Regions from separate parts of the Marinactinospora rubrisoli genome, predicted to be linked through region 3. Evidence: riboswitches for the same ligand, from Rfam matches in the RefSeq annotation. Region 3 holds a riboswitch; each other region holds the start of a gene.
What was found. A riboswitch is a leader RNA that binds a small molecule or an ion and turns the genes downstream of it on or off. The one in region 3 is predicted to bind thiamine pyrophosphate.

Region 1 (9,835 bases), on a different contig from region 3:
CGGCGTGCTCGACGATCGGGAGTCCGGCCGCCGAGCGGCCCGGCTTGGTGGGGGTGGCCCACACGGGACCGACGCAGTAGTAGTCGACTCCCGGCTGCGCGGCGGACGCCGCGGCGAGGGCGGGGGTGTCGTTGGACCGGCCGATCAGCGGCTCGTCGCCGATGATCGCGCGGGCGTGGGGCACCGGCAGGTCGTTCTGGCCGAGGTGCAGCACGTCGGCCCGCGCCGCCCGGGCGATGTCGGCGCGGTCGTTGACGGCGAACAGCGCGCCGTGCCGGCGGCACGCGGCGCGCACGACCTCCAGCGCGGCCAGCTCCTGCCGGGCCTCCAGGCTCTTGTCCCGTAGCTGGACGACGTCCACGCCCCCGGAGAGCGCGGCGTCGAGGAAGTCGGCGAGGTCGCCCCGCTCGCTGCGGGCGTCGGTGCACAGGTAGAGGCGGGCGGCGGCCAGGCGGTCCCGGAGATCCGTAGCGCTCACGTCGGCCAGCGTAACGCCCGGCGTGGCCGGCCGGGCGGCCGGGACCGGCCGGGCCGTCGCGCGGCGGGGTCAGCCCGCCGCCGCGTCGGCCGGGTCGTCGCGGGTCTCCTCCGCCAGGGACGCGAGGACCGCGTCGAGCAGCCCCGGGAACCGGGCGTCCAGGTCGGCGCGGCGGAGCCGGATCCAGCGGCTGCGGCCGTCGATGCGGGTCCGGGTGACACCGGCCTCGCGGAGCACGCGGAAGTGGTGGGAGAGCGTCGACTTGTGCACCGGCACGTCCCACGCCTCCACCCCGCAGGTGCGCTCGGCGCCGTCGGCCATCTGGGCGACCAGGCGCAGCCGCACGGGGTCCGAGAGGGCGGCCAGGACCTGGGGGAGCCGCATCTCCTCCGGTGCGGGCTGGAAGAGGTGGTTCATGGGATCAGGACACCCTCCCGCCGATTGTTTGACAAACATCAAACTACCGTGTGATGCTCTCGCTTTGTTTGATGGTAGCCAAACAAAGGAAGTCCTGTGACCGCCTCCACCACCGGCCTCCCGCCATCGGCCACGGCCGCGCCCGGCCGGCCGGAACGCTTCTCCGTCGTCCGGCTGCTCCCGCTCGCCGTGGGCTCCTTCGCCGTCGGCACCGCGATGTTCGTCACCTCCGGCGTGCTCCCCGGCATCGCCGCGGACGTCGGGGTCAGCGTCACCGCCGCCGGGCAGATGCTCACGGTGTTCGCGCTGTGCTACGCGGTGCTGTCCCCCGTACTGGCCGCGGTCACCGGACGGCTGGACCGGCGCACGGTGCTGGTGGCCGCGCTGGTGGTCTTCGCGATCGGCAACGCGGTGTCGGCACTGACCCCCAACTATCCCGTGCTGCTGTTATCGCGGGGCCTCGCCGCCGCCGGGGCGGCGATGTACTCGCCCAACGCCAGCGCCATGGCCGGCGTCCTCAGCCCGGCCGCCTACCAGGGGCGCGCCATGGCGGTGGTCGTGGGCGGCATGACCGCCTCCACCGCACTCGGCGTCCCCCTCGGGACCTGGCTGGGCACGACGCTGGGCTGGCGCGCATCGCTGTGGCTGGTCGCCGGGCTCGCCGTGGCCGCGGTGGTGGCGCTGCTGCGGATGCCGCGCGGGGTGCGGCTGCCCGCCGTCGGGCTGGCGGCCCGGCTGCGTCCCCTGGGGAACCGGCGGCTGCTGCTGGTCGCGGCGCAGACCCTGTTCCTCCTGTGGGGCTGCTTCACGGTCTTCAGTTACGTGGGCGCGGTGTTCGGCCCGGCCGCCGGCGGCGCCGGTGCGATGACCGCGCTGCTGTGGGTCTGGGGGCTCATGGCCGTGGCCGGGAACGTGGTCTCCGGGCGGCTCGCCGACGCACGCGGCCCGCGATCGGTGGTGCTGGTGGCGGCGCCGCTGCTGGTCGTCCTCACGCTCGCGCTGCAGGCCGCGACCACGGCCATGCCCGCCGCGGTGGTGTGGATGATGCTGTTCGGTGCGGTCTCCTGGCTGGTGACCGTGCCGCAGCAGCAACGCGCCGTCGCGGTCGACCCCGGCTCGGCCGCCGTGCTGCTCGGCCTGAACAGCGCCGCCCTGTACGCCGGGATATCACTCGGCGGTGTCACCGGCGGCGCGGCGCTGACCTGGCTGGACGCGTCCCAGCTGGGCTATCCCGCCGCCGCGGTGCTGCTCGTCGGCCTGCTGCTGGTGCTCGTCGACCGGCGTCCGCCGCGCTGACGCCCGGCCGCGCGGGCGCCGCGCCCGGTCCGGGCACGCCGTCCGCGCGGCGGGGTCCGTCTCGTCCGCCCTCCACCGCCGGCCGGGGCCGGGAGCTAGAGCGCCATCGCCTGGGCGCGGCGGCGCACCTCGGTGCCCCGGTTGGCCATGATGGCTTCGATCGGGGCGCCCGGCAGGGTGTCGTCCGACGTGAACAGCCAGCGCAGCGCCTCGTCGGTGGTGAACCCGCAGTCGGCCAGCACCGTCAGCGTGCCCGGCAGCCCCTTGACCACGTCGCCGCCGGAGATGAAGGCCGCGGGGACCGAGACCTCCCCCGCGCGCGTGGCGCCGAGAAGCTTGTGGTCGCGGATGAACTGCTTCACGCGGTTCGGGCTGACTCCGAGCGCCTGGGCCGCCTCACGCAGGGTGAGCCACTCGCCGACAAGGGCGTCCGTGTCACGGTCGATCTGTGTCACGTCCGTCAATGTCCCACAAACCGGCTGATTCCAAACGCCGACCGGCTGGTTATCGCTGTGGGCGTAGCGCACACCCCCGCCCTGGCCCGCCGGGCGGCCGGGATCTACCATGGACCGCAGCGACGTCCCCGCGGGAGCCGGGTAGGGACCCGGCTGAGAGGGAGGCTGGCAGCCTCCGACCGCACGAACCTGATCCGGGTCATACCGGCGAAGGGAGTGGAGCTGGCATCGTGCCGTCCCCATCAAACCACGCCACGCCCGCGAACACCGCCGAATCCGACGTCATCGTCGTCGGCGCCGGACTGATCGGGATGGTCACGGCGTGGCGGGCCGCCCGCCGCGGCCTGCGTGTCACCGTGGTCGGGCCCGAGCACCGGAACGCCGCGTCCGTGGTGGCGGCCGGGATGCTGACGCCCGCCACCGAGGCCGGCTACGGCGAGGACCGGCTCACCCGCTTCGGCCTCGCCGCCCGGGAGCGCTACCCCGGCTTCGTCGCGGAGCTGACCGCCGACAGCGGCCTGGACCCCGGCTACCGCACCGGCGGCACCTTGCAGGTGGCCTTCGACACCGACGACCTCGCCCGGCTGGCCGACCTCGGCGACCTGCGGGCCCGGCTCGGCATCGCCACCCGCCGCCTCACCGGCCGGGAGTGCCGGCGGCTGGAGCCCATGCTCGCGCCCTCGGTGCGCGGCGGGTTCCTGGCGCCCGACGACCACTCGGTGGACCCGCGCCGGCTGCTGGCGGCGCTGCGCGCGGCGGCCGTCCGGCGCGGCGTCACCCTGGTGCCCGCCCGGGTCACCGCCGTCGAGTGCGCCGGAGGCGCGGCACGCGGCGTCCGGCTGGCGCGCCCGGCCGGCACCGGCGCCGCTGCACCCTCCGAACTGTCGGCGCCACAGGTGGTGCTCGCCGCCGGGGCGTGGAGCGGCTCCATCGGCGGAATCCCCGAGGACGTGCTGCCCGAGCTGCGGCCCGTCAAGGGCCAGCTGCTGCGGCTGCGCACGCCCGCCGGGGAGCCTCCGATCGTCTCGCGGACCGTCCGCGGCCTGGTCCGCGGCGGGCCCGTCTACCTGGTGCCCCGCGACGACGGCGAGATCGTGCTCGGCGCCACCCAGGAGGAGGCCGGCCACGACACCCGGCTCACGGTCGGCGGCGTCTGGGAGCTGCTGCGCGACGCGCACGAGCTCGTGCCCGGCGTCAGCGAGCTGGAGATCGCGGAGACCTGCGTCGGCCTGCGCCCCGGCTCCCCCGATAACGAACCCCTGCTCGGGCCGACCCACGTGCCGGGGCTGCAGCTGGCCGTCGGCCACTTCCGGCACGGCGTGCTGTTCACCCCCGTCACCGGCGACGCCATGGCGGCGGCGCTCGCCGACGGCGAGCTGCCCGACGTCGCCCGCCCGTTCGCCGCCACCCGCCGGACGGCGCGCAGCGCCGCCTGACCCGGCCCGCGGGCGGCGGCACCCGCACCGCAAGGAAGGTGAGGAACCCGTGCACGTGATCATCAACGGCGAGCCGCGCGAGGTCGCGCCGGCCAGCACCGTCGCGGACGTGGTGCGCTCGCTGACCGATGCGACCAGCGGCGTCGCGGTGGCCGTCAACGACCAGGTGGTGCCGCGCACCGGCTGGGCCGACACCGCCGTGGCGCCCGGCGACCGGGTGGACGTGCTCACGGCCGTGCAGGGGGGCTGACGCGGTGGCGCCGTCCGCCGTCCACGCGCCACGGCGGCCGGGGCCCGGCCGTGCCCGGCGCAACATCCGTTTCCTCCCCCGCCGGCAGGCGGGGACGACCGCGGAGGAGAGCTGAATGACCGTCGAACCCACCACCGCGCCCACCGAACCGCGCGCCGCGGACGACCCGCTCGTCATCGCCGGGCAGAGCTTCGCCTCGCGGCTGATCATGGGGACCGGCGGCGCGCCGTCGCTGCACATCCTGGAGGAGGCGCTGGCCGCGTCGGGCACCGAGCTGACCACCGTGGCGATGCGCCGGGTCGACCCGGCCGCGCGCGGCTCGGTGTGGGACGTGCTGCGCCGCCACGGAATCCGGCCACTGCCCAACACCGCCGGCTGCTTCACCGCCGCCGACGCCCTGCGCACCGCCCGGCTGGCCCGGGAGGCACTGGAGACGAACTGGATCAAGCTGGAGGTGGTGGCCGACGAGCGCACCCTGCTGCCGGACCCGGTGGAGCTGCTGGACGCGGCCGAGCGCCTCGTCGACGAGGGCTTCGTGGTGCTGCCCTACACCAACGACGACCCGGTGCTGGCCCGCCGCCTGGAGCAGGTGGGATGCGCCGCGGTGATGCCGCTCGGCGCGCCGATCGGGTCCGGTCTGGGAATCCGCAACCCGCACAACATCGAGCTGATCGTCGAGCAGGCCGGGGTCCCGGTGGTCCTGGACGCCGGTATCGGCACCGCGAGCGAGGCGGCGCTGGCCATGGAGCTGGGCTGCGACGCGGTGCTGCTCGCCACCTCGGTGACCCGCGCCCGGGAGCCCGCGCTGATGGCGGCGGCCATGCGCGACGCGGTCGCCGCGGGCCGGCGGGCGCGCCGGGCCGGCCGGATCCCGGTCCGCCGGTACGCCGAGGCGTCCTCACCGCAGCCGGACCGGCCGGCGCGGTGACGCCGCACCGGCCGGGGGAACGTGCCGGAACGTCACATCCGCGTGACCACGAGCAACTGCTTTTACCCCGTTCCGGTAACGGGAAAACCATCGGCCCGTCGCACTTTGCCCGGCTACCCGTAAACTCGCCTCCGTGGACATGACGACTGCGGACCCGCTTGTCGGCGCGACCCTCGATCAGCGTTACTACGTCGAGTCGCGACTGGCCGGTGGCGGCATGGCGACCGTCTATGTCGCCCATGACCTTCGGCTCGACCGGCGGGTGGCCCTGAAGGTCATGCACCCCTCCCTGGCGCAGGACCCCCAGTTCGTGCGCCGCTTCATCAACGAGGCGCACGCGGTGGCCAAGCTGTCCCACCCCAACGTCGTGCAGGTCTATGACCAGGGGACCGACCAGGGCCACGTGTACCTCGCCATGGAGTACGTCCCCGGCCGCGCGCTGCGCGACCTGCTGAACCTGCGGGGCCGCCTGGCCCCGCACGACGCGCTGCGGATCATGGCTCCCGTGCTCGCCGGCCTCGGCGCCGCCCACCAGGCGGGCATGGTGCACCGGGACGTCAAGCCCGAGAACGTGCTGCTCACCCGGGACGGCCAGGTCAAGGTCGTGGACTTCGGCCTGGCCCGGGTGGTCGAGGCGGCGCAGGAGGGGCTGACCAAGACGGGCACGCTCATGGGCACCGCCGCCTACCTGGCGCCCGAGCAGATCGCGCAGAGCGTCTCCGACGCCCGCACGGACGTGTACGCGTGCGGCATCATGCTGTACGAGCTCCTCACCGGCGCGCAGCCGCACACCGGCGATTCCGCCATCGCGGTCGCCTACCAGCACGTCAACCAGGACGTGCCGCCTCCGTCGCGGACGGTCGAGGGCATCCCGCCCGAGGTCGACGCGCTGGTCGCCCGCGCCACCGAGCGGGACCCGCGCTACCGGCCGGCGGACGCCGGGCGGTTCCTCGCCGCGGTGCTGGACGTCTACCCGAACCTGGCGGGCGCCGGCCCGCACCCTCCCGCGGGTTTCGCCGCGGGCGCCCCCGGCGCGCTGCCGCCCGCCGCGACGGCCGCCGGGCCGTCCGGCTCCGAGGACGACTCCAACAGCACGCTCGTGGTGGAACTGCCCGACGTGCCCGACGACGACTACGAGGACGAGCGCCCCGGCCGGCGCCGGGACCTGCGCTACCCGCTGCTCGCGGCCGCCGCTCTGCTCGTGGTGCTGCTGGCCGGGTTCGGCTGGTGGATGGGGTTCGGCCGCTACGAGCAGGTGCCGGAACTCGTCGGGATGAGCCAGGAGCAGGCCGAGCAGGAGCTGTCGGCGCAGGGCCTGCGGATCTCGGTGGCCGACGAGGGCGTGTACAGCGACGACGCGGACGAGGGCACCGTCGCCGAGAGCACTCCGGCGGCCTCCGAGCGGGCGCTGCCGGGCGACACCGTCACGGTGGCGCTCTCGCTGGGCCCGCAGACGGTCCCGATGCCCGAGGTGGTGGGGCTCCCCGTCTCCGAGGCCCGCCAGCGGCTCCGGGAGGCCGGCTTCGAGGAGGTCAACGAGGAGCAGCAGTCCTCCCAGGAGCATCCGGCCGGCACGGTTCTGTCCTCCGACCCTGAGCCGGGCCAGGACGCCGACCGCGCGGCCGGGGTGACCCTGGCCGTCAGCGAGGGCTTCGACATGCCCGACGTGACCGGGATGAACCGGGAGGACGCCCGCGCCCAGCTCGAGTCCAGCGGCCTGCGCGTCTCCGTCACCGAGCAGGCCAGCGACAGCGTCCCTCGGGACCAGGTCATCTCGACGGACCCGGAGGCCGGATCCGCCGTGGCCAACGGCCATGAGGTGACGATGACCGTGTCGACCGGGCCCGAGCAGGTGGAGATCCCCGACGTCACCGGCTGGCGGGTGAACGACGCCCGCAAGGAGCTGGAGGAGCTCGGCTTCGAGGTCGAGGTGCACCAGATCATGGGCAACCGGGTCGCCGCCTACAGCCCCACCGGCCGCGCCGAGGAGGGCGCCACCATCGAGCTGTGGACCAGCCCGTTCGGCAACGGCGGGCCGGGCCGCGGCGACCGGGACGACCGTGACGAGGACTAGGGTCGCCGGGAATCCCGTCAATGGTGCGCCGACCGGGATCTGATCGGTGGCACAGCGGCGCGGTTCCCCGGACACCGGCGCCGCCTCCGGTACCTGGATCAACGGCCGAGGAGATTCCACGCACCGGAGGCTCTGCCGGGAGGTCGAGGTCGGCTCCACCAGGATCCGCACCGACGAGGCGCGCGGTTCCGCGGCGCTCCGCCCGCACGGGCGGGAGCAGAGCGACGATCCAACGGACCGGCTGGCCGGCCGTGGACGTGAACGCCGCAGGGGTGCCCGCCCATCCGTCTTCGGTCCGGCCGGCCATGGCGATCGGCGAGCGGGGGTGCGGGACCAGCGGCTCGAACGCGGCCGGGCGGTGGCGGCCCGGCCCAACAAGGCCCACGACAACACCGGCCGGGCGACCGCCCTAGCGCGCCGCCGCCCACGACCACACGCGCCTGGCTTGCTCTGAAATCCTGGACGACGGGAAGGCACCGGCCCGCCGCGCCACGGCCTGGTTCGCCGGCCACGGAATCGGCGTCAAGCGGGCGCTGACCGGCAACGCCTGGGCGTACGCCAAGGCCACCAAGCGTTCGGCCTGCTCCGAGCCGGGCGTCTCGCCCCGGTGGAGGCGTCCCTGGCGGCCCCAGGCCAACGGCAAGGCCGAACGCATCCACCACACCGCTGGAGGAATGGGGCGCACGCCCACCCGCACGGCTCAGCGGCCGACCGTCTAGCCGCCCACCCGGCCTCCCTGGACCGGCACAACGACCACAGACCCCACACCGGAATCGGCGGCCACGCACCGCCGAGCGTGTTCCCGGCCACTCCGAGCACCACGACTGGACACCGGCGGGCGCCGGACCGCGCGCAGCACGTTGCCGCCCGGCCACCATCCTCGGGATGGTGGCCGGGCGGCAACACTCCGACGCCGTTCCCCTCCCCGCCACGCGGCTTCCCGTTCCGGGTGGCGTGCACGGCGCCGGGGTCCTCCCCCCTCTCGGTCCCGGCCACGGCCGGAACCGATCGCTTCCGCCGACGAGACTGTCGGCCGGCCGCTGAGAACAACCCTAGGCTCTGCAGAGAGGCTGGAACGCCGTACGGCGCCGCCGATCGGCGGGCGGCGCGGAGGCGTCGCCACGCGGGGCCGGGCGGCCGACCAACGGTCGTTCCGGTACGACGAGCGGTCGTCCGGCTCGGTGGGCGGCTCCGCCGGGCCGCGCGATCCGGGCCGCGCGTCGCGGTTCCCCGGCCGGGCGGTGTGGCGCGCCAGCGCCGCGCCCCGCGCCACGTAACGTAGCCGTCGACCACGACCCGCGATCCCGCGAGCGGACGTGGCCGGGAGGTTCTCATGTTCGGAACACGGGCGCTGGCGGCGGCCGGGACCACGGTGGCCGCGCTGCTGGGCGCCGCGGGCCCGGCCGGGGCCGTCGACGACGTCGGGGGGACCGCGATCCTCAACGACCTGGACCTGGTCGAGGACCTGAACATCAGCATCCCCGTCTGCCTGGTGATCCCCGTCCACATCGCATTCGACTCCCTCTCCCGGCCGGACCGGCTCTTGGAGGAGTGCGTCCGCAGCGGGGTGACCGAGTTCTAGCCGAGTGGTTCCTCAGGGTGGCGGGTGTCGGGAACCGAGGCTCCGGCGCCTCGAGGAGCCAGGGGTGGCCGACGAGCGGTTCGCCGTGGATGGCCCGAACGGGACCGGCCGCCCGGCTCCTCCGGGTTCTCCGGGCGCGGCACCGGCGACCTGCACCGGCCCGAGCGCTCCGGCCGCAGGTCGCGCAGGGTTTGCATACCTGTCCGCTGTTTTGTGGTCAGTGCTCGTAGGCGATCCGGAGCGCGGACCGGGAGCAGCCGGAGTCCCCGATAGCGGCGCGAGTGGGGGCGGCAGTGGCCATACGGGCCCATCCGGCCGTTCGGACGGGCGTTCCCCGGCGGTCCGGCAGCCTCCGGTGCGAGTGCGTCGTCACGACGTCCGGTGGGGCAGGTGCATCCGGGCCAGCATCGCGTCCACGCTCTCGGGCACCCGGCGGCCGGTGAGCCGCGAGACGAGCACCATCACCGCGAACACGAGCGGGACCAGCAGCAGGGTCGGCACCGAGAGCAGCCAGCCGGCCGGCGTCGCCGGATCGAGACCGGCCAGCGGCGCCGCCACTCCCGCGGCGACCCCGGCCAGCCCGGTCGCCATCCCAGCGGCGGCGCCCACGTCGGTGAGCCGCCGCCACCACACGCCGAGTAGCAGGACCGGCGCCACGGTCACCGCGCTGATCCGGAAGGCGAGCAGCACCATCGGGACCAGGTCCGCCTCGGCCAGCCGCGGCAACGCGAGGAGGCCGGCCAGCGGCACCCCCACCGCCATCAGCACCCCCAGCCGGAACATCCCCGACCCGCCACCGAGGACGCACTGCGAGATGGTGCCGCCCAGCGCGGTGGCGAGTCCGGCCGTCACGGTGATGACCGCCGCGGCGGCCCCGGCGGCGAGCAGGGTGACCAGTGCCTGGCCCAGCGCGCCGGGG
Region 2 (9,835 bases), on a different contig from region 3:
GGTGACGTCGGCCCGGTACCGGTCGGTGCCGGGGGCGGTCTCGGTCATGGGGACGAGCGGGCTGCGACGTCCCTCGGGATCCCAGAGGACCACCCCGGCTCGCAGCGAGTCGTGTCCCTCGCGGAACACGGTGGCGCTCACCGGGAAGGTCTCACCGACGACGGCTTTGGCCGTGCCGCAGTCGACGACCGGGGCGACGTCGAGAATGGGAATGCGTCCGATCACAGATGCACCGTAGGAGTTCGAGCGTGGACGGGTGGGCGTGGAGCTGGCGCGTATTCCGGTCGGAGAACCAGAACAGGTAGCGACTGACAGGGACAGAGTGGGCAGGCACCACGATATGGCCGAAAAGCCCGCCATTCGGGGCCCTCGGACGGAGGCGTGCGCGGCGCCTCAATCTCTATCGTCGGGCGGAATGGGCGACTCTCCGACAGTCCGGCCGCCGTTAATTTTGTGATTGTAGTCACAGGGTACCCGGTCCGCTCTGACATGGCATTTCGTGCGTCCGGTCAAGAGGGAGGGCAAAGCGGGCGGAGGTTCAGCAGAGTGATGTGTGCGGAGAGTAACCGGGTCGTTAACCCTGTGAAAGCGCACCGGATAAGCGCGGCCGAAAAACAGTAAAATTCGCGTCTGGGACGGCGTGGAAGTAAGTTTCGTCGCGCGTTTATGCTTCGCGCTCCGTCGGCGGGCGCGTCGGTCGAAAACGTATTTCCCGACACACCCGACCGGATCCTTCGATCAGCTCGCATCCCGGCGACCCCGTGAACTAGCTTCGGCAGCGTGAAGGCGATCCGTAGGTTCACCGTCCGTACCGTCCTGCCCGAGGAGCTCGCCGCGCTGGGCCGGCTCGCGGCCAACCTGCGCTGGGCCTGGCACGCGCCCACGCGGGAGGTCTTCGCCGCCGTCGACCAGGAACTGTGGGAACAGGTCGGCCACGATCCGCTCCGGCTGCTCGGCGAGGCCGACGCGGACCGCCTCGCCGAACTGGCGGCCGATGAGGCGTTCTGCGCGCGGCTGCGGGCCGCCACCGCGGACCTCGACGGCTACCTGACCGAACCGCGCTGGTATCAAGGCCTGGCCGCGGAGAACGGCGGCGAGCCGCCCGCGGGCGTCGCCTACTTCTCCGCCGAGTACGGGCTGACCGCCGCACTGCCGCAGTACTCCGGCGGACTGGGCATCCTCGCCGGTGACCACCTCAAGAGCGCCAGCGACCTCGGCGTGCCGCTCATCGGCGTCGGGCTGCTCTACCGGCACGGGTACTTCTCCCAGACGCTGTCTCCCGAGGGCTGGCAGCTGGAGGAGTATCCCGAGCTCGACCCGCGCGGGTTGCCGATGACCCGGCTGCGGCATCCGGACGGCGCGCCGGTGGAGGTGCGCGTCGACCTGCCGGAGGACCGCGAGCTGACCGCGCACGTCTGGGTCGTGCGGGTCGGCCGGGTTCCGCTGCTGCTGCTCGACGCCGACCATGAGGCCAACGACGCGGAGCTGCGGCGCGTCACCGACCGCCTGTACGGCGGCGGCACCGACCACCGGCTCCGCCAGGAACTGCTGCTGGGGATCGGCGGCCTGCGCGCCGTCCGCGCCTACTGCGCGCTCACCGGGCATCCGGCTCCGGAGGTCTTCCACATGAACGAGGGGCACGCCGGGTTCCTCGGCCTGGAGCGGGTCCGTGAGTACGTCACCGGCGACGGGCTCGACTTCGACGAGGCGGTCGAGGCCACCCGCGCGGGCACGGTGTTCACCACGCACACCCCGGTTCCGGCCGGAATCGACCGTTTCCCCCGTGACCTCGTGCAGCGGCATCTGGCGTCCGCCGTCCATCGTCACGCGGGCGGCGGGGTCGTCGACCGGCTGCCGCCCGACCGGGTCATGGCACTGGGGGCGGAGAACTACGAGGGCGGCGACCCGCACGTCTTCAACATGGCCGTGATGGGCATGCGGCTGGCACAACGGGTCAACGGCGTCAGCCGGCTGCACGGCGAGGTCAGCCGTGAGATGTTCCGCGGCCTGTGGCCGGGCTTCGACGCCGACGAGGTGCCGATCACTTCCATCACCAACGGCGTGCACGCGCGGACCTGGGTGGCGGAGGAGGCCCAGGAGCTGGCCGCCCGGATCGTGCCGGACTCCGAGGAGTTCGAACGTCCGGACGGCTGGCGCAAGGTGACCGGAACGGACGAGCGCGACCTGTGGGAGATGCGGCGTACGTTGCGGCGGCGCCTCGTGGCCGACGTCCGGCACCGGCTGCGCCGCTCGTGGCGGCAGCGCGGTGCCAGTCACGCGGAACTCGGCTGGATCGACGACGTCCTGGACCCCGACGTGCTGACGATCGGATTCGCCCGGCGGGTTCCGTCCTACAAGCGGCTCACCCTGATGCTGCGCGACCGCGAGCGGCTGCGCCGGCTGCTGCTGCACCCGGAACGGCCGGTGCAGATCGTCATCGCAGGCAAGGCGCATCCGGCCGACGAGGGAGGCAAGCGGCTCATTCAGGAGATCGTGCGGTTCGCCGATGACCCCACCGTGCGGCACCGGATCGTCTTCCTGCCGGACTACGACATGGCGGTGGCGCGGTCCCTCGTCCAGGGCAGCGACGTCTGGCTGAACAACCCGCTCCGCCCACTGGAGGCGTGCGGAACGTCGGGCATGAAGGTCGCGCTGAACGGCGGGCTCAATCTCTCCGTCCGCGACGGCTGGTGGGACGAGTGGTTCGACGGCTCCAACGGCTGGGCCATCCCCACGGCCGACAGCGTCCCCGATCCCGACCGGCGTGACGAGTTGGAGGCGGCCGCCCTGTACTCGCTGATCGAGGATCAGGTGGCGCCGCTGTTCTACGACCACGACGAGGGCGGCCTGCCGAAGCGCTGGCTGGAGATGGTCAAGCACACGCTCGTCTCACTCGGCCCCAAGGTGCTGGCCACCCGCATGGTGCGGGACTACGTCCGGCAGCTGTACCAGGGCGCCGCGGACGCCTCGCGCCGCCTGACCGCCGACGGGCTGGCCGGCGTACACGAGCTGGCCGCCTGGAAGCGGCGTGTCGTGCAGGCCTGGCCGGCTCTGCACGTGGAACACGTGGAGGCCGTCGGGTCGGCGGACCCGCCGCAGGTGGGCGACGAACTCGAAGTGCGGGCCACCCTGGTGCTCGGCGACCTGGACCCGTCCGACGTCCGGGTGGAGGCGGTGGTCGGCCGCATCGGCCCGGGCGACGAGCTGACGGACCCGGTACCGGCCCGCCTGACACCGGCCGCCGCCGACGGCCCGCTGGTCCGCTACACCGGCCGCGTGCCACTGGACCGCGCCGGGGCGCTCGGCTGCACCGTCCGGGTGCTCCCGGACCATCCGCTGCTCAGCGGTCCCGCGGAACTCGGTCTGGTGCTCGTCCCGGAGCCACCGCAAGAGATGCACGACGGGCTGGTGCTGCGGTAGACGGAGTTCGCGGACGGCCTGCGGACCTGGTGAAGCAGCGCCGGGAACGGTGCTGCGGGGCCGGGGTATCACGGCGACCATCGCGCACCCCCGCGACCAGCGGGAGAACCGCAGCGGGCGCGGATGGCGGGGCGGCCTTCGACCGGGCCGCCTACCGCGGCCGGTCGAGCCGGTCCGGCCGTCTCCGACCCCAGTGCTCAGTACACCCGGACCGCTGAGGAGACCGTCCGTGTCCGTCCGGGTGTCCTGGTCGGTGGTCGTGAACGTTCCGTGCCCCGGTGGCGCCCTCGGCCATGTCCGTGGCCGGTCCGGCAGACCCCGTCAACGGCCGGTCCCGCCGGAAGGCGGGGGACCGGCCGTTCGGCCGGATGGGAGACCGCCCGGCCGGACCGGTTGACCGGTTCGTCGGTATTGGCCGCATAATGGGGGAACCGACAGGGGAGCGCTTCGGCGCTGAGAGTGCGGCCCGGCCGCAGACCCTTAGCCACCTGATCTGGGTCATGCCAGCGAAGGAAGTCGTGGGAACCGTCCGCCGTATCCGGGCGGGTGCTCTCGGGCTGGGCCTTCTCGTCGTGACGCGAAGGGACACCTGTGACAACCTCCTCCTCCACCGAGAGCGCCCCGGCGGGCCGGCTGCTGCGCTGGCGGACCGTCGATATCGTGGTCGCGGCCGTGCTGGGCGTCGCGCTCGGCGTCGTCTTCTGGTTCTGGGGCATGCTCTGGCAGGCCACCGACGTGCTGTTCCTCGCCTTCCCACCGGCGCAGGCCGTGCTGTACGGCGTGTGGCTGCTGCCCGGGGTCCTCGGGCCGCTGATCATCCGCCGGCCCGGTGCCGGTGTGCTCACCTCGATCGCCGCCGCGACCGTGTCGGCGCTGCTCGGCACCGGCTGGGGGCTGATGGTGCTGGTGTCCGGGCTGCTGCAGGGACTGCTCCCCGAGATCGTCTTCGCGCTGACCGGATACCGCCGCTGGGGAATGGGCGCCGCCGTGACCGCCGGTGCCGTCGCGGGTCTCGCCCCCGTGGTCATGGACCTCACGCTGTACTACCCGACCTGGCCGTTCGCGTATCAGGCGGCCTACGCGGTTCTCGTCGTGCTCAGCGCCGCGGTGATCGGCGGGGTCGGCGGCCGGCTGCTGACCAGCGCGCTGGCCCGTGCGGGGGCGTTGGCACCGTTCCCTTCGGCGCGCGGCTGACGTGGCGCGCACCGAGGGCGGAGCGCGCGTCGAGCTCACGGGCTGGGGCTGGCGGCACTCCGGGCGGACCGGATGGGCGCTGCGCGGCGTGGACCTGCGGATCGAACCCGGCGAGCGCGTCCTGCTGCTCGGCGCCTCCGGCGCGGGCAAGAGCACCCTGCTGCACGCGCTGGCCGGGCTGACCGGTGACGACGGCGCCATCACCGGCACGGAGGAGGGCGAGCTGCGCGTCGACGGCGCGCCCGCCGACCGCCGGCGCGGCGGTGCCGGGCTGGTCGGTCAGGACCCCGAGACCCAGCTGGTGATGGCGCGGGCCGGTGACGACGTGGCGTTCGGCCTGGAGAACCTGGCCGTTCCCCGTGCCGAGATCTGGGAGCGGGTGGGCGACGCGCTCGCCGAGGTCGGCTTCCCGTACGAGCCGGGACGTGGCACCGCCGCGCTCTCCGGCGGTGAGAAGCAGCGGCTGGTGATCGCCGGGGTGCTGGCGATGCGCCCACGGCTGCTGCTCCTCGACGAGCCCACCGCCAACCTCGACCCGGAGGGCGCCCGGCTCGTCCGGGAGGTGATCGGCCGGATCGCGGCGGACACCTCGGCCACCGTCGTCCTGGTCGAGCACCGGGTGGCCGACGTGGTGGACCTGGTGGACCGTGTCGTCGTGCTGGAACCCGGCGGCGGTGTGGCCGCCGACGGCCGCCCGCACACGGTCTTCGCCGAGCACGGAGATCGCCTCGCCGCCCACGGCGTGTGGGTTCCCGGCCGGGAACCGCGCCCCAGGATCCCACGTGCGCCGGGCGGCGGCCCGCTCGTCGAGGCGGTCGACTGTGTGGCCCGCACGCCCATGGACATCGCCGCGCCGGGGGCGGAGCCGGCCACCGTGCTGGACGGCGCCACCGCCGTGGTGCCGGCGGGGACGGCCACCGCCCTCACCGGCCGCAACGGCTCCGGCAAGTCCACGCTGCTCATGCTGCTGGCCGGGCTCACCCGGCCGCACTCCGGTGCCGTCCTGCCGCGAGGTGCGCTGGCCGCCGTCAGCGCCCGCCCGCTGTCCCGCTGGCCGGCCCGCCGCCTGGCCCGTCACGTGGGCACGGTCTTCCAGCACGCCGAGGACCAGTTCGTGACGGGATCCGTCCGCGACGAACTCCGGTTCGCCCCCGAGCGTGCCGGGCTCGGCCGCGCCGAGACCGCGGCCTGGGTGGACGAACTGCTGGAGCGCCTGCGGCTGCGTCCGCTCGCCGACGTTCACCCCTACACGCTGTCCGGTGGCGAGAAGCGCCGGCTCTCGGTGGCGACCGCGCTCAGTTCCGGCCCGGCACACGCTCCCGACGTGCTGCTCCTGGACGAGCCGACGTTCGGCCAGGACACCCGGACCTGGGCCGAGGTGGTCGAACTGCTCGCCGCGCTGCGGGCCGAGGGCCGCGCCATCGTCATGGCCACCCATGACGAGCTGCTGCTGGACCGCTTCGCCGATGTGCGGTTGCGGATCGCCGCCGGCCGCGTGGCACCGGCCGCGGCAACGTCCGGGGGAGGCGCCGGGTGACCGCGTCCGCCGCGCACGGAGCCGCCGTGGGCGCGGCCATGCGGCCGGAGGGCGCACGCGCGTGGCTGGCGCGGGCCGACCCGGCGGCCAAGCTCGTCGCCGCGCTGCTGGTCGCCGCGGCGCTGATCCCGGTGGTCGACCCGGTCACCAGCGGAGTGCCGCTGCTGGCCACGGCCGTGCTCGTGCCGTTCTCCGGTGTGCCCCGACGGCGGCTGCTGGTCGCCGCCGGTTCGCTGGCGCTCATGGGGGCGTCGATCGGACTCGTCAACCTGCTGTTCGGCGAGACGGGCGCGGTAGGGGCGCTCGGCGCGGTGGTGCGGCTGCTGGCGATCGCCCTGCCAGGGGTGCTGGTCGCGCTCAGCACGGACCCCACCGACCTGGCCGACGCCCTGGTCCAGCGACTGCGCATGCCCGAGCGGCCGGCCATCGGGGTGCTCGCCGCGCTGCGGCTGGTGCCCCTGCTGGCCGCACAGTGGCGCTCCCTGACGCTGGCGCGCCGGGCACGCGGGCTGGAGGCCGGGCGCAACCCGGTCACCGCAGTGGCGGCCGTCGCGGGCATGACCTTCGCGCTGCTGGTTCGCGCCATCCGGACCGGGACGCTGCTCGCCATGGCGATGGACGCCCGCGCCTTCGGCACCGGACCCCGGACGCACGCGCGGAGCAGCCCCTGGCGGGCGCCGGACACGTGGCTGGTGGCCGGAACCGTGCTGCTGCTGTGCGGCGCGCACGCCCTGTCGGTGGCGCTGGGCACCTGGCGGCCGTTGTTCCGGTGAGGCCGCGCCCGACGCGACACCGCCGCACCATCCGGGGAGCGGCCGCCCCGCGGCCCGCCGCGGCGTGATAGTTACGGGGAGAGCCAGAGGTGACGCAGACCGCACACAGCTGAAAGGGGCTGACCGTGGCGGAGTTCGTCCGAGTGGAGACCGACCCGAAGACCCCGGCCGTGGCCGTGATCCGGCTGGACCGGCCCAAAATGAACGCGCTCAACGCCCAGGTCCAGGAGGAGATCGGCGCGGCGGCGGCCCAGGTGGCGGCCGACGATGACGTCCGCGCCGTCGTGCTCTACGGCGGGGAGCGGGTCTTCGCGGCCGGTGCCGACATCAAGGAGATGGCGGACATGGACTACGCCGCCATGTCCGCGCACTCCGGGCGGCTCCAGAGGGCCTTCACCGCGGTGGCGGAGATCCCCAAACCGGTCATCGCGGCCGTCACCGGGTACGCGCTGGGCGGCGGCTGCGAGCTCGCGCTGTGCGCCGACTTCCGGGTGGCCGCCGAGGACGCCCGCCTCGGCCAGCCCGAGATCCAGCTCGGCGTCATCCCCGGCGCCGGGGGCACGCAGCGGCTGCCCCGGCTGATCGGCCCGGCCCGCGCCAAGGACCTCATCTTCACCGGCCGGCACGTCGACGCCGAGGAGGCGCTGCGGATCGGCCTGGTCGACGCGGTGGTCCCGGCGGCCGAGGTGTACCCGACCGCGGTCGCCATGGCCGCCCGCTACGCCGGTGGCCCGGCCGTGGCGCTGCGGGCCGCCAAGCAGGCCGTGGACCGCGGGCTGGAGACCGACCTCGTCACCGGGCTGGAGATCGAGCGGCTCCAGTTCGCGGCGCTGTTCGCCACCGAGGATCAGAAGACCGGCATGCGGAGCTTCATGGAGAAGGGGCCGGGCAAGGCCGTCTTCGAGGGACGCTGACGTTTCCCGCCCGGCCCGGGCCACGGCGATGGCGCCCGGGCGCCATCCGTCCGAGTCGCCGGAGCTACGGCGACTCGGACGGATGGCGGGAAACGGTGAACGTGTGTGCGGGGAGCAGCAGGAGAGGTAGACAGGAAGCCATGTGGAAACTCGACACCCACCCCGCGCTGGAGCGGCCCGACCTGCTGGCCGAGCCGGTCGCCGCGGCGCTCGCCCGGTGGAAGGACGGCCCGGCGGCGGAGCCGCTGGTCGCGGAGATCGATCCGGACCTCGCCGACACCGCGAGCTGTGCGGACGCCTACGGAATCCCGCTGGAGGCGTCGGCGAACTGCGTGGTGATCGCGGCGCGGCGCGGCGCCGTCACCCGGCTGGCCGCCTGCGTTCAGCTCGCGACCACCCGTGCCGACGTCAACGGCGTGGTGCGCCGCCGGATGGACGCACGTAAGGCGTCGTTCGCGCCGCAGGACGATGCGGTCAGCGCGACCGCGATGGAGTACGGCGGCATCACCCCGGTCGGGCTGCCGGAGGACTGGCCGATTCTGGTCGACGCCGCCGTGCTGGAGCAGCCGCACGTGGTGATCGGCAGCGGGCTGCGCCGGTCCAAGCTCGTGGTGCCCGGCCGCAGCCTGGCCGATCTGCCCGGCGCCGAGGTGGTCGAGGGCCTCGCCCGTCCGGCCGCGTAGGGGGCCGGGAGCGGTGAGCCGCCGGGCGTCCGGAGCGTCGGCGTCTCCGTGCGTCGCCCTTTCCGCGTTGGCGGTGGAGGGGAGTGAGGTGGTGAGCGTGACCGGGGGTGCAGCGGCGAGCCGCTGAGCGTCCGGAGGCTCGACGCCGGCCGCCGGGCCCCTTCCGTCGGGTGGTGGAGGGGAGCGAGGCGGTGGGCAGGACGGGAAGCGCAAGGGCGAGCCGCTGATCGTCGGAAGCGCTGACGCCTCCGGACGCGGTTCTCCTTGTGCCGGCGGCCGACGATGGCACGGCGACGGGTACGGCGGGCAGGGATGACCCGGACGGTGCCTCCGGGGCCGCCCTGACATTCCCCCGGTTCGTGGCGGGTGCCGCCGGCGCCGGACCGGCCGCACCCGCCACGGGGCGCCGCGGCGATGGCCGCGCCCGGTCGGCGCGGGCGGAACCGACCCCTCGGATTTTCCGTCATACTCATGGAGTTGTCCGGCGAGCGCGGTACCGTGCGGCGTCCGGTCGCACCGGCGGACGACGGCGCAGCGGAGCCACCGCGCTCGACATGAGGCCGACGGCGCGCAGCCGTCGGTGGATCGCCGTGATCCAGGAGCAGTTGCGGGTCGGCTACGCCGCGGCCCGCGCACCCCGGCCGCTAGGCTGGGCGAGGTGTTTCGCGCGGTTTGAGGGGATGAGTTCGCGATGGCAATGACGGCAGGTTTCCCCGAGGGCGAGGGGCTGCCGGAACGCATTGGCCCGTACCAGATCCGCCGGAAGATCGGGCAGGGCGGTATGGGCGTCGTGTACCAGGCCGTGGACCCCCAGGACAGGCTGGTCGCGATCAAGGTGTTGCGGTCGGAGGTGGCCGGCGACGACATCGCGCGGGCGCGGCTGGCCCGCGAGGTCGAGACAATGCGCCGGGTCAACAGCCGCAACGTCGCCGGAGTGATCGACGCCGACACCAACGCGCCGCTGCCCTGGGTCGTCACCGAGTACATCCCCGGCCCGACGCTGGACTCCACCGTCACCAACCACGGCCCGCTGCGCGGTCGCGCGCTCACCCGGTTCGTCTCGGGCCTGGCGCAGGCCATCAACGACATTCACGCCACCGACGTCATCCACCGCGACCTCAAGCCCGGCAACGTCATCATCTCCAACGGCGAGCCCATCGTCATCGACTTCGGCATCGCCCATGCCGTCGACGGCGCCAAGCTGACCCAGACCGGCACGTTCGTCGGTACCCCCTCCTACTTGTCGCCCGAGGTCATCGAGGGCACCGACCTCGGCCCCGCCACCGACATCCACGCCTGGGGCGCCACCGTCGC
Region 3 (9,835 bases):
CGCGCCCTTCGAACCAACCGAATCGTGACTCGCGGCAGGGGGATGACGGAGAATCGTGGGAACGCAGCACCATGGACACAGCGCTGCCGGTTGATCACCGTTCGTGGTGACTCGACAATGTACCCCGCGCCGATATCGGCTCCAAGGGTCCAAGGTCCCGAATGGTGCACCGGTCACACCGTCCCCACGAGCCCCACCGCGCCGCCGCATTCCCCGCCGGTTTCGGGGCAGTCTGCGTGCAGAGGGAACCAACCTGCGACGCGACCGGCGGGGAGGGACTGCCGTGACCGGCACCTGGATCGTGACCGCACTTGTCGTCGGGCTCGTCATCGGGGCCGTCGCGCATCTCGTGCTTCCGGGCCGGCAGCGCCCACCGGCCTGGCTGACGATCGCCATCGGGGCGGTGGCGGCGCTCGTCGGAGCCGGCGTGGGTACCGCCCTGGGGGTGGGTGTGTTCCTGACGCTGGTCGTCCAGGCGCTGTTCGCGATTCTGGGAGTGTGCCTGGCGGCCGGCGCGCGCACCCGCGGGACGGCGTGACGCGCCGGCGCCGGCGTCAGAACGGCAGGTCGTGGGTGCTGTCGCTGCCGTCGATGTACAGGCGGAGCGAGTGACCGGGAACGAGCTGGCCGACGGCGGCCTGGATCTGCGCGGCGACCAGGGGCAGCGGACGGTCACGGCGGGCGCGGACGCGGATCTCGATGGAGTCGCTGGTCACGACGACTCCGGTCGTCGGGCCGGCGTGTCCATCGTCGCCGGGTAGTGGGCACATCTCCAGCACCTCGGGGCAGCGGAGCACACGTTCGGCGATTCCCCGGGCGAGAGCGGTGTCGGCACCCACGGATCCACCCCCCTCCATGATGATCGTGCGATTCGCGACCGCACGCCCTCCGGGCCTTCCCACCGGCGGCGGTGCGGTCTCACCAGGGAGAACAACGCGGGGCGGGCGGTTCACACCTGGGCTTACGCACTCTTGAACATGAGGTGCGTCACGCCGCGGTGACCGCCCGGCAGGAGCCGGTACCGTCCCTTGGCGGCCGGCCGTCAAGGCCGGGGTGGCGGCGCGAAAGCCCGTCCGCGGTCGTGGTCCCCTGCTCCGGCGCGGACGAGCGGTGTGCGCGCGGATGAGTCTCGGGCGGCTCCGGTCAGCCCTCGGCCGGCTCCGCGGCGAGGTCACTGAACTCGACCACGATGCCGGTGGGAGTGTCGGTGATCCTGATGGTGCGCTTCAGCCGTTTGCCCGCGACCCGGGCGGCGGACGTGATGCGCTGGTGGTCGCGGTCGGTGAGGGCGCCGATGATCACGCGTTCGTGGCGGCGGAGCTCACCGGCGATCCGGTCGACGAGTTCCGGTTGCGTCTCGCCCAGCCGGACATAGGACAACCGAACGGGCTGCGGGCTCTCTGCCGGGCTCGGCGGGATCGACATCAAGAGGCTCCGCTTCACATGGGGCCGGCCGGGTCGCGTCGCCGCGTTGCGACGCACAGACCGCGCGAATCGGCAGAAAATCCGCGTTTAACGCGATCATCGGTAAACCCTACACGCGCTCGCGCGTCGTCCTTGTAAGAGCCACCGGTCGTGGTAGCGACCTCGCGACGCTCCGTGCCGGCCCGCCCGCCTCCGGCTACCCACCGCGACCACCGACCTCGGGAGGCCCCCATACCCCTCACCGAATATGGCGCACGCCACACTTCCGCCGCGGCCACCGTCTCCGCCGTCCGCGCGACCGCCACGCCGCTCCGGCCGGAGACCATGCGCCTCGCGGCCACCGATCACCGGCACCGGGCCCGGCCTCCCATGATGGGCACCGACCCCGCGAACTCGCCGCGGGTGATCGCGCGGAGCCCCGGCAGGGACCGGCTTCCCGGAATATGCCGCCCGCGCACTCGCCCGCGTTCTCCTTTAAGATCGGCTTCACACCAGCCGGGTCCTCATCCCCCGTGGCGCTCTGCCCCCCATCCGGACCCTGGTCGGCACGCACGCCCGCTCGCCCTGCTCTTCTCCCTCCAGCCGATAGAAGGCACGCCGCTCCATGTCCGATGACGCGCCCGCAGCCCCGTCCGACGCCCCAGCACCGCGCCGCCGGTGGAGACGCCTCTTCCTGTGGACCTCCGTGACGTTGGCGGTGGTGCTGATCGCCGGGGTCGGCACGGCCTACGGCTACTACCGGGTCCTGCGCGGCAACATGGTGCAGCACGACCTGGCCTCGGCACTGAACGAGGAGGAGCGCCCACCGAAGATCGGTGAGGACATCAACATCCTCTTCATCGGGTCCGACGGCCGGGAGGGCGGCAACTCCGCCTACGGCGGCCGGGATTTCGTGGGCGAGCGGTCCGACTCGTTGATGCTCGCGCACATCTCGCCGGACAACGGCGTGACGGTGGTCAACTTTCCGCGTGACTCGCTCGTCCAGCTCCCGGAGTGCCAGGCGTACGAGGGGACCGAGGGCACCTACGGCTACTACGGCATGATCAACGCCGCACTGTTCCACGGTGGCCCGCCGTGCGCGGTCAAGACGATCGAGAGCCTGTCCGGCATCCGTATCGACCACTTCGTCCACCTGAGCTTCGTCGGATTCCGCGACATGGTCGACGCCGTGGGCGGCGTGGAGATGTGCATCCCGGAGCCGATGTACGACGAGCGCGCCAAGCTCGACCTGGAGGCCGGCCAGCAGGTACTGGACGGCGAGCAGTCGCTCGCCTTCGTGCGGGCGCGTTACGAGATCGGCGACGGCGGCGACATCGGCCGGATCGACCGCCAGCAGATGTTCCTCGGCGCGCTCGCCGAGCAGACGACCAGCAGCGACGTCCTGACCAGCCCGAGCCGGATGAGCTCACTGCTGCAGGCCGTGTCCGAGCACACCGCGACCGACCGGGACCTGTCCCTGGACCGGATGATCTCCATCGGCTCCACGCTCGCCGACGTCGACCTGGAGGACATCACCTTCTACACGGTGCCGTGGTGGCCGGCCCCCGGCGACCCGAACCGGGTGGTGTGGGACGAGGAGCGGGCCGCCGAGCTCTTCCAGGCCATCAACAACGACCGCCCGCTCAACGACGCCGCGCTGGAGACCGGAGCCCCGGCCGAGCCGTCACCGAGCGCCTCCCCCTCGGCGCACCCGTCGCCGTCCTACCCGGCCGAGCCGTTCACCGAGCCGATCGCCCCCGGTTCCACCGACACCGAGGCGATCGAGGGCCGGGACGCCACCTCCAACCCCTGCGTCAACGGACTCGGCGAGGGCACCGAACAGCAGTGACCCCCGGCGCCGCCACGACGGCCCCGCACCCGCTCCCTGGCACCGGCCGGTGAACGGGTCCGGGGCCGTCGGCCGTCCGGCGGCGGCTCCACCCCTGCGCGACCGGAGCGGTCCAGCCCGGTAACGTGTTCCGGGTAACCACGCGGGGTGTCCCCGGGCCGCGAGCCGGCCGGGACTGAGACGGGCCGTCGGCCCGAACCCGTCGAACCTGACCTCGTTGGCACGAGCGGAGGAAACGTGGGACTTCCCGTCGTCGGCACGCACGAGTCCGGATTCACCGCCGAGCTGGGGCGGCGGCACGCGGACCTCTTCGACGCCTTCTATCAGCACCCCTTCGTCGCCGGTCTGCGGGACGGCACGGTGGCCCGCGAGCGCGTCCTGCACTATGTCGGCCAGGACCACCAGTACCTGAGCGCCTACGTGCGCTGCTACGGCCTGGGGCTCGCGCTCTCGCCGGATCGGACGTGGATGCGGTACTTCCACGACAGCGTGGCCTTCGTTCTGGACGAGGAGGCGCACCCGCACCACGTGCTGTGCGAGTACGCCGGCACGTCCTATGCCGACGCGCAGGTGGACCGGCTCGCGCCGAGCGCGCAGGGGTACGTCGACCACATGATGGCCGCCGGGCGGGACACCCTGGGCGTACTGCTCGCCGCGCTGCTGCCGTGCCCGTGGACCTACACCTGGGCGGCCCGGCGGTTCGTCGAGGAGGAGGCGCCGGGGCCGGACCACCCGTTCGCGGGCTGGTGGCGCTTCTACGCCGATCCCGAGTGCGTCGCCGTCACCACGAAGCTGCGCGGCCTGCTGGACGGTCTGGCCGCCGACGCCGGAACCGCGGAACGGGAGCGGATGCGGCGGGCGTTCCGCGATAGCTGCCACCATGAGGTGCGCTTCTGGCAGATGGCGTGGACGCTGGAGGACTGGTCGGCGGGGAGTCGCTGAGCGTACGGAGGCGGCGACGCCGGTTGCCGGAGGCCGGTTCGCGTTGGCGGTGCGGGGGAGCGAGGCGGTGAGCGCGGCCAGGAGCGTGCCGTCCGCCGGGTGACGGGGTGATCGGCACCACCCCCAGAAGTTACGAATCCGTCACGCTGCGTCAAGATGACGCAACGTCGCCGGGAGATCGTAGCCGTCATGGACCTACGCGGACGCGACGGCACCGATCGCCCCGGCCACCGGCGGCGCGCTGACCAGGGGGCGCATCCCGGCCCGCGCCACGACTTCGTCGGCCGGGAACTCCTGGAGATCGGCGCGCTGCTGCTCACGGCGGGCGCCGCGCACCTCCTGGTGCTCACTCTCGGCCACCACGGCTATGGCCCGCCGCTGCTGGCCGCCGTGGGAGCCGTGGTGATGGCGGTGGGGTTCCTGCACCGCTGGCGGGCGCACCGGCGCGCGGTGCCGGTGGGCGTGGCCGCCGCACCCGGCCGGTCCGCACGCCTCGCGCTTGCGGCCGAGGATTCCTCCGCCGGGATACCGGCGCCGCCGGGGCCCCGCCGGCCGGACGGCGGCGCGGAGACGCTGTGGCGGATCCGCGTCGGCGTCGCCGACGTCCCCGGCGGGCTGGCCGCGCTGACCACGCACCTGGCGCTGCTCGGCGCGAACATCCGGCTGATGCAGGTGCTGCCGGGGTACGTGGACGCCGTCGACGAGTTCCTGGTGAGCGTCCCGCGGCACGTGACGCGGGACCGGCTGGCGGAAGCGGTCGCGCGGGCGGGCGGCCGGGACCCGGTCGTCGAGCCGGCCGACGCCCACGAACTCGCCGACACCACCAGCCGGACCCTGGCGCTGGTCGCCGAACTGGTGACCGATCCCCGGACGCTCACCGCCGCGCTGCTCCGGCTCTCCGGCGCCCACACGGTCGCCCGGCTGAGCCGTCCGCCCGAGGGCATGGCCACCGACGAGGTGGCCGGGTCGGCGATGTGCCTGGCCGCGCCGGGCGGCGGCGTCCTGGTGCTGCACCGCGACGGTGTCCCCTTCGGCCCCGTGGAGTTCGCCCGCTGTCGCGCCCTGGTGGACGTGGCGGCGCTGCTGCGCCGGACCGGTACCGCGGAGGCGGCCGACGCCAGGGAACCGTGATCCCCGCCGCCGGACACGGGGCGCGGAGCGGGGCCGCGTCCCGCGCCCCGGTCCGGCGGCAGGCCGCCGGACCGGGGATCCGGAACCGGACCGGAGGGGCCTCCGGTGCGTTACAGGGCGGGAGCCCCGGACAGCGCCTGGCCCAGGTCGACGGACTCGGCGGTCTCCCCGACGGTCCCCTCGACGGCGCCGGCCTGGCTCACGACCGAGGCCGGGTCGACGGTCTCTCCGACGGTGCCGGTGGCGCCGGACACCGTGTCCTCGACCAGACCGGTGACCAGGTCGGCCGGCACGTCGACGGGGCCGACCTGCAGCGAGGTCTCGGGAAGCTGGCCCTCGACCTGGGACCGCACGTCCTCGACGCCGGTCCGCACGTCACCGGTGCTGGGCAGCGTCTCGGTGCCGGGCGCGTCCACGGGCTGCGGCAGGGTGGTCACGTCGCCGGCACCGGGCGCCTCCGGCGCCCGGCCCTTGAGCCCGCGCACGACCTCGTCGATCTTCTTCTCGGCCGCGGTGAGCCCGGAGCCCACCACGGTGACGGGCTCGGTGACGTCGCCGACGGGGGTGCCGACGTTGCTGGCGACGGGCGCCGGCAGCGTGGTGGCCAGCTCGGGGATGTCGCCGTTGGCGGGCACGGCGCCGCGGAGCTGGTCCGTGACCTGGTTGACGGCGCCGGTGGCCGGGACGGTGGTGTTCAGGGTGCGGGTCACGTCGCCGAGGACGTCGGCCGAGGCGATGCCGGAGCCGAAGGCGACGAAGCCGGCGGCGCTGACGGTGACCAGAACGGCCTTGGCGGACGAGCGGGCGAAGGAGAACATGAAGATTCCTTTGCAGTCGGTGCGGTTCGCGAGCCCGGGAATGGCCGGCCTCGCTGAGATGAGATGGATCGCGGCCGCCCGCTGGCGGCGGACGGTCGGTGCGCGGCGGTGCTCCGGCCGGAGCGCCGGCCGCGCTGATGGGTGCTCCGGGGAGCGGGGTCTCCGGTCCGTCGCCCACGCGCATGGGGGGCGCGCTAGCGGGAACCGGGATCAACCGAGGGGTCTGGCGGACCTCCGGCTGACGTGAACCTCGTGGACCGATCGGGTCGGCAGGCACGAGGCTCACGTCAGCCCCCAGTACGGGACTGGGAAGAGGGAGCCGTGCGAACGCCATCGACGGGGACAGGGCACCGGCCGTCAGCGGGCACGGGTGCCGCCGCGTGGCCGGTGGGCCGGGGCGGCGGTGGGGTCACCGGTGCCGCCGGCATCCGCCGGACGCGGGTGGTCCCGAAGGTGTCAGTCGGGTGAGAAGGACGGCTCGTCCACGGGGTTCTGCGGAACCATGGCGAGCGCGTGCCGGCCGGCCGGGGACAGCGCGACCAGGCGCGCGGTCTCGGGGAGCCGGGTGAAGTGGTCGGCGAACAGCAGGAGCGGGCTGCCGGCCTGCGGTTGCGCGGGGCCCGCGGTCACCGTGGACGGCGCGGGCTCGGATTCGGGTGAGGGCAGGGCCGCGAACTCACGGACCTGCTCCACGGCCAACGTCCACTGTGCGGTGCGCGCGAGCTGGACCGGAGCGGCGGCCGAGGGCGGCACGGCGCGCCGGAGCGGCTCGCGGTCGGCGGCCGGATCGCGGTCACCGGCCGGGGCGGCCTCGCGGTCCGGGCTTTCGGGCTCCTCCGGAGCGGACTCCGCGGACGGCGACGGCTCGGCGTGGCCGAGGTCGAGGTGGCCGGTTCCGGTCACCGTTGCGACCGCGTTCTCCGTGTGCTCACGCGCCTGCGTGACCACACCGGTGATGTCGGCCGGAGCGGGCGGGGCCGGCTCCGGTGCGGTGGTCGCGCCGGTCGTGCGCACGGTCGCGGTGACGGCTTCGGCCGCCTGGGCCGCGTCGGCCCCCACGCCGTTCTCGCCGGCGACCGCACCGCCGACCTCGGACACCGTGCCGGCCACCTGGCTCACCTGGTCCAGGGCCTCGGCGCTCGCCGGGGCGGCACCGGCCAGCCAGGCGGCGAAGGCGAAGCCGCCGAGCACGAGCACCCGGCGCAGGGCGGCACCACCGGCACGTCCGCCGACGGCACCGCGCGGGGCGCGGTCTCCTCGGCGAATCAACAGCACGGCGGTACCTTTCGGGCGCACGGGTGGATTTCGGCGAAGCCGATGAGCACGGAATGCTCCGTCGCTTCGACTCACCGTGACCGTAGCATGGACGGCGCCGAAAGCAACCCGTTCTCGCGACATTCGACGGCCTCGCCGGGGTATCTCTGGCACATCGCACGGTTCTCGGCGCCATGAAGTGACATCTCGGCAAAATGGGCGAAAAGGGAGTACTGCGAGCTTCGTAGCGATGAGAGAACCGCAGTAATGGTCGCGGTACCACGTACGGTGATCGGGTGACGTTCCGCCGTCCGTCACCGGCACGGGCGCCCTCCGGAGGTTCGGGACCAAAGCCCTCGCCATGTGGAGCCGTTCGGACACTGCCCCCGGCGCCCGGCATGCGGTGCACTGGGAGCGCGCTCCAGGAGATGGGACCTCCCGGGCACGGCGCAGAGGATCCGTGGGAGAACGGGTTGGGCGGGCTCGACCCGGCCATCGTGTGCGGCGATCCCGGTCCCACGGTTCCTCGGAGACCGGTGGAGTCCGGTCAGGCGCGCGGATTGTGATCGGACTCCACCGGCTCGCCCTCGAATTCTCATGTGTCCAGCACCGTAGGGCAGAGATTTGTCACTGAACGCTGCCTGATGCACGGTTGGCTCCTCAATACTGGGAGTGACGGGATAGCGTGTTCCCGGAGGTATGGACACATGCCCGAACCCCCTGATCGCCCGCTACTCCCCCACATGCGGCTCGACGACCTGCTCGCGGAACTGCACGCTCGCCTGGAGGGCGCGCTCGCGACCCGTGACCGCGTCCATTCGCTGCTGGACGCGGTCGTGTCGATCGGCAGCGACCTCGACCTCGCCACCGTGCTGCGCCGCCTGACCGAGGCCGCCACGCACCTGGTCGACGCCCGCTACGCCGGACTCGGCGTGGTCGACGAGGACGGCCGGTTCACCGAGTTCATCCCCGTCGGCGTTCCCGAGCACCAGGCGCAGCTGGTGGCGCGCTTCCCGCACGGCAAAGGCATCCTGGCGGCGCCGTCCCGCGACCGCCACGCGATCCGGCTCGGCGACCTGCACAAGCACCCCGACTTCGAGGGCTTCCCCGCCGGGCACCCCACCATGACCTCGTTCCTCGGCGTGCCCATCCAGGTGCGCGACGAGGTCTTCGGCAACCTCTACCTGAGCGACAAGGCCGGCGGCGGCGAGTTCGACGAAGAGGACGAGGCGATCGTGACCGCGCTGGCCACGGCCGCCGGCGTCGCGATCGAGAACGCGCGCCTGTACGAGGAGACCCGGCTGCGCGAACGGTGGCTCGCCGCCTCGACGGAGATCACCACCCGCCTGCTGTCCGGGGTCGACACCTCGGAGGTGCTCGGGTACCTCGCCCAGCAGGCGCGGGAGATGTCCGCGGCCGACGTCGCCGTGGTGCTGCTGCCGGACGACGAGGACAAGCACCTCGTCGCCGAGATCGTCGACGGAGCTATGGCCTCGGAGATCGCCGGAACTCCCGTCGTGATCAGCGAGACCCAGTGCGGCAGCGTGTACCGCAGCGGCGAGGCGGCCAGCATCGCCGACCTGCGGTACGCCAACTGCCCGATGCTCAGCCACCGCGGCTTCCGTCCGGGGCTGCTGATTCCGCTGGGCACCCGGGAGCGGACCCGGGGCGTGCTGTTACTCGGCAAGCACGGCGTGTGCGCGCCGTTCGACCCGTCCACCCGGCGCATGCTCGACGCGTTCTCCGGGCAGGCGGCCGTGGCGCTGGAGCTCGCCGACGCGCGCCGCGACGCCGAGCGGCTGGTGGTGCTGGAGGACCGCGACCGCATCGCCAAGGACCTGCACGACACCGTCATCCAGCGGCTGTTCGCCTCGGCGATGACGCTCATGAGCACGGTACGGCTGATCCCGAACGCCGAGGCGGGCGAACGCGTGCAGCGCACCATCGACGACCTCGACGAGACGATCCGGGAGATCCGCTCGACCGTGTTCGCCCTGCAGAACCCGCCGACGCCACAGGACACCTCGCTGCGGGGCAGGTTCCTGGCGGCCATCGAGTCCGCCACGCACGCGCTGGGCTGCCGGCCGACCCTCGCCTTCGACGGCCCGGTCGACGGCGTCATACCGGAGCACATCGGCGAGCAGTTACTGGCGGTGCTCCGCGAGGCGCTGTCCAACGTCGCCCGGCACGCCGGTGCCGACGAGGTGCGGCTGCGGATCACCGTGGACACCCACGTCACGCTGGAGGTGGCCGACAACGGAGTGGGCATCCCCGAGCAGGGCCGGCGCAGCGGGTTGCGCAACATGGCGGACCGCGCCGAAGCGCTCGGCGGCGAGTTCCGGACGCTTCCCCGGGAGGGCGGCGGCACGATGCTCGTGTGGCGGGTGCCGCTGCCTTGAGATCCGGGCGGCCCGCCGCCCCGGTGGTTGGGAGCGCT

Region 1: it holds a riboswitch for thiamine pyrophosphate, as region 3 does, so the genes downstream of both, thiO (glycine oxidase ThiO) here and ACFQRF_RS10105 (TenA family protein) in region 3, are expected to answer to the same signal.
Region 2: it holds a riboswitch for thiamine pyrophosphate, as region 3 does, so the genes downstream of both, ACFQRF_RS08475 (ECF transporter S component) here and ACFQRF_RS10105 (TenA family protein) in region 3, are expected to answer to the same signal.

Annotation. Positions count from the first base shown of each region.
Region 1 covers NZ_JBHTBH010000011.1:145,961-155,795, forward strand. The annotation lists gene thiE (thiamine phosphate synthase) at 1-478, opposite strand, end outside; gene ACFQRF_RS21680 (ArsR/SmtB family transcription factor) at 548-895, opposite strand; gene ACFQRF_RS21685 (MFS transporter) at 992-2,191, shown strand; gene ACFQRF_RS21690 (Rv2175c family DNA-binding protein) at 2,287-2,646, opposite strand; TPP riboswitch at 2,767-2,879, shown strand; gene thiO (glycine oxidase ThiO) at 2,958-4,082, shown strand; gene thiS (sulfur carrier protein ThiS) at 4,132-4,332, shown strand; gene ACFQRF_RS21705 (thiazole synthase) at 4,448-5,260, shown strand; gene pknB (Stk1 family PASTA domain-containing Ser/Thr kinase) at 5,394-7,334, shown strand; gene ACFQRF_RS21715 (hypothetical protein) at 8,668-8,916, shown strand; gene ACFQRF_RS21720 (sodium:solute symporter family transporter) at 9,286-9,835, opposite strand, start outside.
Region 2 covers NZ_JBHTBH010000003.1:375,906-385,740, forward strand. The annotation lists gene ACFQRF_RS08465 (alpha-1,4-glucan--maltose-1-phosphate maltosyltransferase) at 1-225, opposite strand, end outside; gene glgP (alpha-glucan family phosphorylase) at 781-3,420, shown strand; TPP riboswitch at 3,847-3,952, shown strand; gene ACFQRF_RS08475 (ECF transporter S component) at 4,012-4,614, shown strand; gene ACFQRF_RS08480 (ABC transporter ATP-binding protein) at 4,616-6,151, shown strand; gene ACFQRF_RS08485 (energy-coupling factor transporter transmembrane component T family protein) at 6,190-6,924, shown strand; gene ACFQRF_RS08490 (enoyl-CoA hydratase/isomerase family protein) at 7,050-7,838, shown strand; gene ACFQRF_RS08495 (YbaK/EbsC family protein) at 7,979-8,521, shown strand; gene ACFQRF_RS08500 (serine/threonine-protein kinase) at 9,213-9,835, shown strand, end outside.
Region 3 covers NZ_JBHTBH010000004.1:222,477-232,311, reverse strand. The annotation lists gene ACFQRF_RS10125 (GlsB/YeaQ/YmgE family stress response membrane protein) at 284-538, shown strand; gene ACFQRF_RS10120 (hypothetical protein) at 555-839, opposite strand; gene ACFQRF_RS10115 (hypothetical protein) at 1,144-1,425, opposite strand; gene ACFQRF_RS10110 (LCP family protein) at 2,111-3,253, shown strand; TPP riboswitch at 3,387-3,506, shown strand; gene ACFQRF_RS10105 (TenA family protein) at 3,491-4,195, shown strand; gene ACFQRF_RS10100 (ACT domain-containing protein) at 4,385-5,326, shown strand; gene ACFQRF_RS10095 (hypothetical protein) at 5,437-6,144, opposite strand; gene ACFQRF_RS10090 (hypothetical protein) at 6,601-7,419, opposite strand; gene ACFQRF_RS10085 (sensor histidine kinase) at 8,106-9,797, shown strand.